DNA from 3 places in the Siminovitchia fortis genome. Region 1 is predicted to be linked to each of the others. Evidence: riboswitches for the same ligand, from Rfam matches in the RefSeq annotation. Region 1 holds a riboswitch; each other region holds the start of a gene.

Region 1 (4,220 bases):
CGTTCTGGAAAAGCCGCATTGGCTTCCAGTCCCCGAGTTTGCTTTAAAATTAATGCTTGGAGAAATGAGCAGCATGCTGGTTAGCGGCCAGCGCGTGATTCCGGAAAAAGCAATAGAGAATCAATATGATTATTTGTTTCCGGATTTAAAAGAGGCATTAAAAGATATTTTTTCAGTGTAAAAAATTACAAGTTCATGAAAAAAATAGATTTATTATCCAAATTGTGCTACTATTTATCTATACAAGTAGTATGACCAGAGGATGAAAAGATGAATTTGGAGAAAATGAATATCGGCGCAATGATCAAATATCACCGCCAATTACGAAATATGACGCAATCTGAGCTGTGCAATGGCATATGTTCCGTTACACATTTGAGCAAGTTTGAGAATTACAACAAAGAAGTGAATCAGGAAACTATCATGCTCCTGCTCGAGCGTTTGGGCATTTCGTTAGACTCGATTCAAAGAGCTTCGGAAACGATTGCAGCCGACCTCTCTGATTTATTGGATGCTGTCCTTTCGTACGATAAGAAGCGCGCAGAAGAGTGCTACCAACGTGTGGAAGAACAGCGGGAATACATTACTTTCTCCAATTACATTGCACGCTACCATCTATACTTATATCGATATTTTTTGCTCGTCAATGACTTTGAGAGAGCCGTGAAGGAACAGGAAACACTAAGGCAAATTTTGAATTCTTTAAGTGCCCAAGAAAAAGAGCTTTATGAATATATCAATGCTGCATTTGATATTATTAAAGGAGATTATAAAAAGTCACTGGATACTTTGTTGAAACTTGAGGCAAACGACTTATTGCCCTCCCCTTGGCAAGCGGAAATGTATTATTTTATTGCACTTAATTATGCCAACTTGAAAGACAACAGCAGCAGTGTTGCTTATGGTCACAATGCTTTGGAGGCTTACTCCAGGTCTTTTAACTATTTGCGTATACTACATACTCAATTTTTGTTAGGTATCGCATACACAGATCTGGGTTTATACGAAAACGCTGCAGAGCAGTATCGTTTTATATTCAGGAATATGAATTTAATCAATACAGAAGAATTAATTTCTACCATGTATAACAACTACGCCCTGTTGCTTGAAAAAACGGGAAAATTCGAAGAGGCCGCAGGTTATTATCTCCTTTCAATGGAAAAAGCCCAATCACAGAAAGAATACCTGGTAAGCTTATGCAGCTATACTGAGCTTTTGATCTCCCTAGGAGAGAAAGAAAAAGCACTTCGGAATATTTCTAAGATTTTGGTGGAAACAAAAGCTAACTCTATGAAAAAGCAAGAATTGATTTTTCGATATTATCAATATTTATTAAAAGACCATAAAGAAAAGGCAATGGCATTTCTTGAAAACGATGTCTTGCCGTTTTTGGAAAAGTTCTTTTTCATTGAAGATTATAATAAATTTGCTTTATCCTTAGCAGAATATTATTTAGCTAGAGATACGGATAGAGCACTTTATTATTATAAAAAAATAGCAGAGAGGTGATGAAAATGAAAAAACTGATTGTAACCGCAAGCATTGCATGGGTATTTTACATTGCTCCGATTATCGGAGGCGGAATCACTCCGCAGTCACCGCCTATTTTTCCACCAGTTTGATTTGGCGTACGGATCAGGGAAGCTGCTCTTTTTGGAGCAGTTTTCTTTTTTTTCTGCTATAATGAGGGGGAATTAAATAATGATGAAGTAGGGGAACCGGTGGTGCCGGTTGAGAAAGCATTCGGGGAAAATGCTGACCCTTTGAACCTGATCTGGCTCATACCAGCGAAGGGAACGTCAAATTTTAGCATGCCTTGGCGCCTTGGGTTCATTTTCCCTTGGCGCCATTTCTTATATGACATCAGGGAGGAAATTCAATGAAAAAATGGTTGGGAAGTATCTTTAGTGTTTTATTATTGTTGGCCGGCTGCGGTGGACAAGCGAAGGATAAGAGCGATTCAGCCGGGAAAGAGGAAAGTCTTAAAAAGGTGTCTGTTGTCCTGGATTGGTCGCCGAACACGAACCATACAGGGTTATATGTTGCACAGGAGAAAGGCTTTTTCAAAGAGGAAGGATTGGATGTGGACATCATCCTGCCAGGGGAAGCCGGAGCGGATCAGCTTGTGGCTTCAGGAAAATCCGAGTTTGGTGTCAGCTACCAGGAGAGCATAACGGAAGCGCGTGTTCAGGATGTCCCGATTGTTTCAATTGGCGCGGTCATCCAGCATAACACATCGGGATTTGCATCCCCGGAAGAAAAAAATATCAAGTCGCCAAAGGACTTTGAAGGAAAAGCGTATGGAGGATGGGGGGCTCCGCTTGAAAAAGCGGTTTTGGCATCCCTGATGGAAACGGAAGGTGCGGATGTTGAGAAGGTGGACATCGTGAACATGGGGGATGCCGACTTTTTTACGGCTGTAAAAAGAGATATTGACTTCGCCTGGATCTATTATGCGTGGACCGGAGTGGAAGCGGAGCTTCGCGGTGAAAAGATCAATATGGTCTACCTTACGGATTACTCGGACAAGCTCGATTATTACACACCTGTTATTTCGACGAGCGAAAAAATGATTGAAAAAGATCCGGAGACTGTCAAAGCGTTCATGGCTGCAGTATCAAAAGGCTATGAATCTGCCATCGACCAGCCTGAAGAGGCCGCTGATATTTTAATCAAAGCCGTTCCAGATCTGGACGCAGAACTTGTAAAGAAAAGCCAGGAATGGCTGGCACCGCGCTATCAGGATGATGCCCCGCGCTGGGGAGAACAAAAAGCCGAAGTTTGGCAAAATTATATGGATTGGATGCTCGATAAAGGATTGCTTGAAAAAGAAATTGATGTGGATAAAGCATTCACGAATGAATTTTTACCCGAAAAGGAGGACTGAAAATGGCCAACTCATTAGTCAGCATACAAATCATCCCGAAAACAAAGAACGGCGAAGACGTCATTCCCTATGTGGATGAAGCGATCAAAGTGATCCGGGAAGCAGGGATCAAACATGAGGTGCACCCGCTGGAGACAACGATGGAAGGCGAATTCTCCGAATTGATGGAAGTTATCAGGAGAATGAATGAGCGCATGATTGAAATAGGCAGCAGCAATGTCATTTCCCAGGTGAAAATACTATATCAGCCGGAAGGGATAACAATGGGCCAATTGACGGAGAAATACCAATAATGGGGTGGGTCGCAAAGAAAGGATGGAGGCCGGCAGCGGTCCTCCTCCTTTTATTATGTATATGGGAATTGGCGGTAAAAATGCTCGATATTCCCGAGTGGCTCCTTCCTGCACCTTCTTCCATCTTTGCCGAAGGAATGGAAGGTTTCGAGGGGATCCTGCCGCATCTTCAATCGACCGTGGGGCTTGCAGCCGGAGGTTTTGTGATCGGCTGTGCTGTCGGCCTGCTAACTGCCGTCATTTTGCATTTGCTCCCGGGAGTCCAGGAGTCAGTTTATCCGCTTTTGATTTTATCGCAAAATGTTCCAATCATCGTCTTGGCTCCACTATTGGTCATTTGGTTCGGCTTCGGGCTGCTGCCCAAAATCATCGTCATTACGCTTGTCTGCTTTTTCCCAGTTACAGTTGCGGCTATGGACGGTTTCCGGAATGTCCCGCATGATATGAAGCATTACATGCTGATGGCGGGGGCTTCCAAAATCCAGTTGTTTTCAAAGCTGGAGTGGCCGTATGCCCTCTCCTCCGTTTTTTCAGGGCTGAAAATTTCAGCGACCTACAGTGTGATGGGAGCCGTGATTTCCGAATGGCTCGGGGCAAAAAGTGGGATTGGAGTCTATATGACACTGTCCTCTTCATCTTTCCGCACAGACCGGGTATTTGTGGCGATTTTTATCATCATGATGTTGAGCCTGCTGTTTTTTGCCGTCATTACATTTGCTGAAGCTAAGCTTGTCAAATGGAGAAGAAAGAAGGTTAATAGATGAGCGACTTGGAAATCAGACATTTGTCCAAAAGCTTTGCGGGAAAAGAAATATTGAAGGATTTACAGCTTTCGGTTGAGGAAGGGGAATTTGTCACGATTCTCGGTCCTTCCGGAAGCGGTAAAAGCACACTTTTTCACCTTATCGGAGGACTTCTGGCTCCAGATCAAGGCGGCGTTTTTTTGGATGGACAGGAAATTACGGGAGAACGCGGCCATATCAGCTATATGCCGCAGCAACACTCACTGTTTCCGTGGCGGACCATTTTACAGAATGTGC
Region 2 (4,220 bases), on a different contig from region 1:
AGGAATTACCCATTGATATGGATAGGAAAGGAAGCTTATTCAGCGATATTGATGAACAATCCTTCTATATCAGGTACTTCTTTGATATATTCGGTATCGGCCAGCCACTGAACCACCTCTTCCCATAAATCTTCCGATTGGCTTCCGAACATCTCACCTTCCGCTTCCATACGCGGCAGCAGCTCAGCCAAACTTTCCTTTTCCACTTCCTCGTTTAAAGGGAAGTTTTCTTCGTCTTGGTTTTTAAGCAAAATATCAAGAGCCTGATCTGGTTTTTCCCTCATGAATTCATAGCCCTTTGTTGCTGCACGCCAGAAAGAGCGAATTTCATCTTGCTTAGTCTCCCACGTGTCGTCATTGGTGACAAAGAGCAACTCATAATAACTAGGAACTCCATAATCTACTGGATTAAAATGATTCGTTTCAATTCCTTCAGCAGCAAGGACCGGCACCTCGTGGTTGATAAAGGCTCCGCTCACTGCATCTACACGCTTCGTTGCAAGCGCAGCGTTAAGTTCAAAGCCGATATCGGTCATTTTCACCTTGCCCATATCCCCACCATCTGATTCCACAATCGTCAGGACAAGCGGTTCATTCACCGGTATTCCCGGCCAGCCCACCGTTTTGCCTTCAAGATCTTTTGGCCGTTTAATCCCACTGTCTTTCAGGAAAACAATATGGTTCAACGGGTTTCTTACAATGGCTGCGACTGACTTTACAGGAACACCTTCGGCTCTTGCAGCAATAACATCCGGCTGATAGCTAATGCCCAAATCTATGTCACCAGTCGCTGCCAGATTGATCGGGTCAGTCGTATTTGCCGGAAAACGGATATTGACTTTCAAGCCTTCTTCTTCAAAATAACCTTTTTCCACAGCAGTATATAAATAGCTATGTACAGCATTTGGATACCAGTCGAGCATAATATCAAACTCTTGAAGCTCTTGATCCGATTCATTTGCTACGACTTCCTCCTTGTTTTCTCCACAAGCTGCGAGAAACAAAGATAAAAGTATGACTGTGGTCACTATCAGCTTTTTCTTCAATTTACATTTCTCCATTTCATCATTATTTTTTCCAGAATTCGTACAAGTAAAAATAGAGCAATACCTAATAATGACAGAAGGACAATAGGTGCAAAAACACCGGCTCCGTCAAACTGCGTCATCATTCTCCGGCTGAAATATCCAAGACCCGAATCGGCCCCAAGCCACTCTCCAATCGCCGCGCCAATCACACTTAAAGTGACGGCCACTTTTAATCCCGAAAAAAAGTGCGGCAATGCGGACGGCAACTCAACCTTTAGAAAAATTTGCCGTTTAGATGCCCCCATTGTCTGCAGCATTTCCTTTAAGTGAGGATCAGCAGATCTCAGTCCGTCAAACGTATTGACGGTAATCGGAAAAAATGTGATCAATACAGTAACAACCACTTTACTCCAGATGGAATATCCGAACCATAGGACAAATATCGGTGCAAGCGCAATTACCGGTATCGTTTGCGAAGCAATGACAAGCGGAAAGAATGCCTTCCTTACAATCCCACTTTCATGCATCCATATAGAAAGGCCGGCTCCGAATACGAGCGACAAAAAAAGGCCCATTAAAATTACGGCTAATGTCGCCGGCAAGTGGTTAATAAATAATATATCTCTCAATTCCCATAATCTCACCAATATATCTACAGGTGATGGCAAAATAAATGGTTTCCCATACAAACGGGCTCCTGTTTCCCATACAATCAATAAAAAAAACACCAATCCAATCGACAATCCATATCTTCTTAAAAAGTTCATATTGTCACCATTTTCTTCAAATCCATCAGAAGCTTCTCTTTTAACATGGTAAATGCAGGATTTTTCAAATCCGAAACAGTCCGAGGACGGCCAAGTGGGACCGTAATTTCATCCAGTCGTTCAACAGGGGTTTCGCTGAAAATAAGGATACGGTCCGACAGAAACAGCGCTTCTTCTACATCATGTGTAATAAAAAGGATCGTTTTTTCCATTTCTGTCCACTGTTCAAGCAGCCATTCCTGCATAACCATTTTCGTAACCGCATCCAATGCGCTGAACGGTTCATCCAGCAGCAACAATTCCGATCCGCTTAAAAGTGCCCTTAAAAAAGACACCCGCTGGCGCATGCCTCCTGAAAGCTCATGTGGGAAATTTTCTTCAAAGCCTTTTAATCCAAACCTTTCCAGTTGTCCCATTACGTCTTTTTGGGCTTCCTTCCCATATAGCCCTTTTAGTTTCAGCGGCAATGCTGCATTATCCAATACAGTGAGCCACGGAAGCAATCCATCTTTTTGGGCCATGTAACCGATATGCCCAAGCCGGTTCTTCATTGCCTCCCCATTCATGAAAATATTGCCTTCATCCTGCGTTTCCAGGCCCGAAATGAGGCGGAACAATGTACTCTTTCCAGATCCGCTCGGACCGATCACACTGACAAATTCACCGGCCTTGATCGTAAAGCTCAATTCTTTTAATATCTGTGCATTTTTTCCGTCACTTCTTTTGTATGAAAAAGTGACGTCTTCAAACACAAGGCTGTCTGCCATCTTTCATCTCCTTTCCAGACGAGATACCAGGTTTGCCCTTAGTCTTCATTAAAAAAGAGCCACTTCTTCATAGAAGTGGCTCTACATCATAGACATACGTATGCAATTTCATTTAATTGCAAACAACCACTTCCCTGCGCTGGCATTATCCAGATCAGGTTCGAGGGTTGAGGATCCATCCTCTCTCAGCTTTTGGCACCCCTAGTGTTTCTCGAATGGTATTTAATTTTGCTTACTTCTTACTTCTTACTTATAACCTATTAAACAATTAAAATCAAATTTATTATATTTATTCAATTGATTGGATAATTCTTTTATTTATAGATAATTTACGGGATTATTCTGACTTTTAATGGTAAGATGGATGGTGATAAACCATTTTAGGAGGGGTTTTAATGAGGTTAACTATCTATCTCGCCGGAGAGATTCACAGCAGCTGGCGAGAGGAAATTAAGGAGAAAGCCCAAACACTTCAGCTTCCGGTCGATTTTGTAGGCCCGATGGAGAATCACGCCCGCTCGGATGCCATCGGGGAAGAGATTTTAGGAGAACAGCCTGATGCTGTTTTCAGAGATGAAGCCGCTTCCAGTTTTAACAATCTTAGGACCCAAGTTTTAATGCAAAAAGCTGACTTGGTCATCGCATTGTTTGGCGAAAAATACAGACAATGGAATACAGCAATGGATGCCAGCACAGCCCTTACTCTTGGAAAACCGCTTATTTTGATTCGCCCCAAGGAACTTCACCACCCGTTGAAAGAACTCTCAAACAAAGCGAATGCCACAGTAGAAACGGTCAACCAGGCAATGAAGGCATTGGCGTACATTTTCGAATAATAAAATACATAAGGGGCAGCTCCTTAATTGGAACTGCCCTTAAGCTTTTCGTACTGTCCGATCAAAAGTTTCGTAATATGGCTGAACATGGCCGCTCGGTCAACTAGACCATGTGTAAAAACTCCAATCGCGCCTTCCTTGTGACGGATCCCCTGCATTTTACTGTAAGCATCCATGACAGGCCCAAGCTCTTCTCCGGCCCTCAGACGCTCTGCTATGTCACCCGGCAGTTTTATTCTCGCTCCGCCGGCAAATAAAGTTTCCTTTCCACTTTCAGCCAAAGCCCCCCAGTTGCATAGGAAAAGCCCGAAAGGTGTTTCTGTCACCCCCCCTTCAAGACCAATTGCAATATCTGCCTCTTCCATTTGGTGTAAGCAGAACTCCGCTCTATTGGCAGCACCTTTCATTGTTTCTTCATCGGAAAATGGTTGCGGGCTAACTCCCGATGGTGACTCCAGCGAAAGGACGGAAACTTCCATATTTAATTCCCTGAATGTATTTTCAACAGCCTTTATTTTCGCTTTATTTTTTGATCCGATAGCGATGATCATATCTAAAACTCCTTGTCTGTCTATTGGTTTCGAATCGAATCAACCGTTGCCTTGTCAGTCGCTTTTACTAGATTTACAAGCAACTCTTTTGCGGCGGCATAATCATCAACATGCACAATGGACGCATGTGTATGGATATACCGGGAGCAAATTCCGATCACTGCACTCGGTACTCCTTCATTGGAAATATGTACTCGGCCGGCATCGGTTCCTCCCATTGAAACAAAATATTGATAGGGGATGTCATGGGATTCTGCAGTATCGAGCACAA
Region 3 (4,220 bases), on a different contig from region 1:
ATCATTTGGAGGAACCCGGACACGGGAGTGCTGGTTGCTGGAACGGAATCCCGGACAGATGGCGCGATCGCGCTTTGGTAATAAAAAAACAGAGTCGGCCTTTGATGGGGGGCTGACTCTGTTTAGTTTTTCCATCAAATCAATCCATCATCTCTGCCAATATTTCATAGGAACGCAGGCGGTCTTCCTGATAGAAAATTTGTGAGTTGACAATGACTTCATCCGCTTCGGTGCTCTCAATTACTTTCTCGAGTTGTTCCTTGACTTTGTCAGGAGTTCCGACAAATGTATAGCCTGTATCAAGGGTTTGTTCGACTGATGCCCTTTCAAAAGGCGACCAGGCTTTTTCAATATCATCAATTGGCGGTTTTAGCTGGGACGGCATATTTCTGATCAGGCTCAAGAATTGCTGCTGTTGTGAAGTTGCAAGCCATTTGGCCCGCTCTTCCGTGTCGGCTGCGATGATGTTCACTCCCACCATGGCATACGGTTTTTCTAGAACATCCGAAGGCTGGAAATTGTCGCGATAGAGTCTTAGTGCAGGCAGCGTATATTGCGGTGCAAAGTGGCTTGCGAAAGAAAAAGGCAATCCCTTAAGGGCGGCCAGCCTTGCACTGAAGTCACTGGAGCCAAGCAGCCAGATTGGAATATTTAGCCCTCTTCCCGGGTAGGCATGGACACGGCCGACCGGATTTTCACTGAAATAATTTTGCAGCTCTTCCAATTGCTGAGGAAACTCTTCAGCTCCCCTGTTTAATGTCCGGCGCAGAGCAAAAGCAGTGGCCTGGTCACTGCCGGGTGCACGGCCCAGTCCGAGATCGATGCGGCCCGGGTAAAGCGACTCCAGTGTGCCGAACTGCTCGGCTATAACTAGTGTTGCGTGGTTGGGCAGCATAATGCCGCCGGCTCCGACCCGAATAGTTTTGGTGGAGCCCGCTATATGGCCGATGAGCACTGAAGTGGCCGAGCTGGCAATGCCGGGCATATTATGGTGTTCCGCAAGCCAGTAACGGTTAAACCCCCATTTTTCAACATGCTGTGCCAGCTGGGCGCTGTTTTTAAATGATTCAGAGGCATTGCTGCCTTCGGTGATTGGCGCCAAGTCCAAAACAGACAATGGAATTCCGTGAAATTTTTTTATGGATGGAGAATTCAAATACGATCACTCCTTAAAGATCTCTTAAAGGAATGATAGAATGTTTATAAGTGAACGTCCAATTATGTGACTTTGAATGGAGGGGGAACTTTTTGGAAAAATTGTCTGAACAGGCTATTCAAGAAAGGTTGTCCGAGTTGAAGGAGTGGAGGCTGGCGGATGAAAAGTGGATTGTCCGCAAATACCGTTTCAGGGATTATCTGCAAGGAATTTCCTTTGTGAAAAAGATTGCAGAAGAGTCGGAGAGGGTTCAGCATCATCCATTCATAACAATTGAGTACAAATTGATCACGGTGAAAATTTCCTCTTGGAGAGCAAAGGGCCTGACGGAATTGGATTTTGAAATGGCAGAGGCTTACGATCGTTTTTACTTGGAAATGAATTTTTGAAGATTTCATATACTTCCATTATTTGCTTTTCCGTGTTACCATGTCTGTAGATATACAATTTTATACTGAAAACGCTAGGGGAATCCTTCAAAAGGACTGAGAGAAGAGTGTAACTCCGATACCCTTATGACCTGATCAGGTTTGTGCCTGCGTAGGGAAGTGCCACATTATTTTGTCTTAGTCTATAATGCCACCTTCCCGGATAAAGGGAGGTGGCTATTTGCATTTGCAAAGGAGGGGGCTTGGGGTGGAGCTGATCGCCGTAACAAATGACCGGTTTGATGTCGCCATGCTTGCTCGTATCATCGTTGAGGTTGAGCCGTTCGTCGACTATTTTATCATCAGAGAGAGGACAAAAACAGCCAACGAATACATACGATTGATCGGCCGTCTGTCCGCTGCAAAAGTCAACAAAGAAAAGCTGATCATAAATGACAGGGTAGATGTTGCGGTTGTGACGGGCATCAACAAGGTACAGCTTCCCGGCCACGGCTTGACGTTGCAGCAAGTGAAATCGTATTTTCCGAATTTGCGTACCGGAAGGTCAATCCACTCGCCGGAAGAAGCCTGGGAGGCGAGCCGGTCAGGAGCCGACTGGCTTTTATATGGACATGTATACGATACGGATTGCAAAAAAGGTGTACCTGCCCGCGGTCTTGAGGAACTGAAATTGATTGCGGAAAATGTGCAGTCCGATATATACGCGATTGGCGGAATCAAGCCTGAGCATGTTGTGGAACTGAACAAGATGAACATAAGGGGGATTGCCGTTATGTCTTCAATTTTTGACAGCGCCAAACCAGCCAGGGCTGCGGAAGAATACCACGAAGCCTGCCGAGCTTATCAATTTTTAGAAGGGGGTTGAATGCTGTGCATATCACGTTAAATGGAAACCGATATGAGCTGCCAAAAGGTGTTTCAAATGTTCAGCAGCTGCTTGAGCATTTGGAGCTTACCGAGCGCATCGTGATCGTGGAAGTAAATAAAGAAATTGTTCAAAAAGACGATTACGACCGCCCGATCCGGGATCGGGATGAAGTGGAAATGATCCATTTTGTAGGGGGAGGATGAAAAAATGAGCATGTTAAAAATAGGGGATAAAACCTTTCGATCAAGACTATTGCTTGGCACAGGAAAATATCCGTCCTTTGAGATCCAAAAGGAAGCGGTCCGTGTATCGGAAGCTGAAATTCTTACCTTTGCAGTAAGAAGGATGAATGTGTTTGAACCTTCGCAGCCGAATTTCCTGGAAATGCTGGATTTATCAAAATACACCCTGCTTCCCAATACGGCCGGGGCAAAAACCGCGGAGGAAGCCGTCAGAACGGCGAAGCTGGCCAAGGCTTCAGGGTTGTGCGACATGGTGAAGGTGGAAATCATCGGCTGTGATCGTTCGCTTCTGCCGGATCCGGTTGAAACGCTGAAAGCTTCGGAAATGTTATTGGAAGAAGGCTTCACGGTCCTTACATATACATCGGATGATGTGGTATTGGCCAGAAGGCTGGAAGAGCTCGGTGTTCATGCGGTCATGCCGGGTGCCTCGCCGATCGGTTCGGGTAAAGGGATTTTAAATCCGCTCAATCTGAAATTCATTATTGAACAATCGAAAGTGCCGGTTATTATTGACGCAGGAATCGGTTCCCCGAAAGATGCCGCATATGCCATGGAGCTTGGAGCGGATGCCGTCCTGCTGAATACAGCCGTTTCGGGTGCAAAAGATCCTGTAAAAATGGCCGAAGCCATGAAGCTGGCGATTGAAGCCGGACGTCTTGGTTTTGAAGCCGGAAGAATCGATGAGCGTGATTACGCTGTGGCCAGCAGCCCGACGGAAGGGCTGCTTCCGACTTGAACGGACGATATTCCAGGCAGGAACTGTTTGAGCCGATAGGGGAAGAAGGCCAAAAAAAGATCAGGCAGGCCCATGTTTTGATTATCGGAGCTGGGGCGCTTGGATCGGCAAGCGCAGAAATGCTTGCCCGCTCCGGTGTCGGAAAACTCACGATTGTGGACCGGGACATTTTGGACTGGAGCAATTTGCAGCGGCAGCAGCTATATACTGAGCAGGACGTGATGGATCGACTTCCGAAGGCGGTTGCGGCTAAAAAGCGGCTTGGGGATATTAATAGCACAGTTGAAGTTGAAACTTTTGTGGCTGATGTCACGCCGGAAAATGCAGAAGAGCTGGCCAGAGGCAAATCGCTGATCGTGGATGCTACGGACAATATTGAGACAAGGCTTTTAATGAATGATGCGGCACTGAAAGTGGGTATCCCTTTTTTTATGGGAGCGGTTGTCGCCAGCTATGGGCTGACTTATCCCATTGGGCTGGGAGGTCATCCCTGTCTTCATTGTTTGCTCGAAACCCTTCCCCCGCAAACACTTACCTGCGATACGGCGGGGGTCATCAGCCCGATTATACAGGTCGTTGCTGCCCACCAAGTGACGAATGTTTTCAAATATATTGTCGGGGAAAAAGTCGACCCCAGACTTAAATCCTTTGATCTTTGGACAGGCGGTCAAGCGGCGATTGATGTAACGACGCTCCGGCGACCTAATTGTCCAAGCTGTTCTAAAAAAGCAGATTATCCGTTTTTATCAAGGGAAAATCAAACGAAAACGGCGGTCTTGTGCGGACGGAATACAGTGCAGTTGACCTTGTCGCGTGACAGGAATGT

Evidence for each region. A riboswitch is a leader RNA that binds a small molecule or an ion and turns the genes downstream of it on or off. The one in region 1 is predicted to bind thiamine pyrophosphate.
Region 2: it holds a riboswitch for thiamine pyrophosphate, as region 1 does, so the genes downstream of both, FS666_RS17525 (ABC transporter ATP-binding protein) here and FS666_RS10315 (ABC transporter substrate-binding protein) in region 1, are expected to answer to the same signal.
Region 3: it holds a riboswitch for thiamine pyrophosphate, as region 1 does, so the genes downstream of both, FS666_RS03145 (thiamine phosphate synthase) here and FS666_RS10315 (ABC transporter substrate-binding protein) in region 1, are expected to answer to the same signal.

What each region holds. Positions count from the first base shown of each region.
Region 1 is NZ_VEKZ01000027.1:8,886-13,105, forward strand. Features, by position in the region: gene FS666_RS10305 (TIGR01777 family oxidoreductase) at 1-181, shown strand, start outside; gene FS666_RS10310 (helix-turn-helix domain-containing protein) at 271-1,509, shown strand; TPP riboswitch at 1,702-1,813, shown strand; gene FS666_RS10315 (ABC transporter substrate-binding protein) at 1,880-2,887, shown strand; gene FS666_RS10320 (MTH1187 family thiamine-binding protein) at 2,890-3,180, shown strand; gene FS666_RS10325 (ABC transporter permease) at 3,180-3,944, shown strand; gene FS666_RS10330 (ABC transporter ATP-binding protein) at 3,941-4,220, shown strand, end outside.
Region 2 is NZ_VEKZ01000076.1:5,974-10,193, reverse strand. Features, by position in the region: gene FS666_RS17535 (ABC transporter substrate-binding protein) at 36-1,046, opposite strand; gene FS666_RS17530 (ABC transporter permease) at 1,043-1,795, opposite strand; gene FS666_RS17525 (ABC transporter ATP-binding protein) at 1,792-2,562, opposite strand; TPP riboswitch at 2,677-2,775, opposite strand; gene FS666_RS17520 (YtoQ family protein) at 2,958-3,398, shown strand; gene FS666_RS17515 (DUF84 family protein) at 3,422-3,949, opposite strand; gene FS666_RS17510 (M42 family metallopeptidase) at 3,970-4,220, opposite strand, start outside.
Region 3 is NZ_VEKZ01000005.1:60,514-64,733, reverse strand. Features, by position in the region: gene FS666_RS03160 (gamma-glutamyltransferase family protein) at 1-81, shown strand, start outside; gene FS666_RS03155 (LLM class flavin-dependent oxidoreductase) at 140-1,156, opposite strand; gene FS666_RS03150 (4a-hydroxytetrahydrobiopterin dehydratase) at 1,249-1,545, shown strand; TPP riboswitch at 1,612-1,720, shown strand; gene FS666_RS03145 (thiamine phosphate synthase) at 1,766-2,410, shown strand; gene thiS (sulfur carrier protein ThiS) at 2,416-2,616, shown strand; gene FS666_RS03135 (thiazole synthase) at 2,621-3,394, shown strand; gene FS666_RS03130 (ThiF family adenylyltransferase) at 3,391-4,220, shown strand, end outside.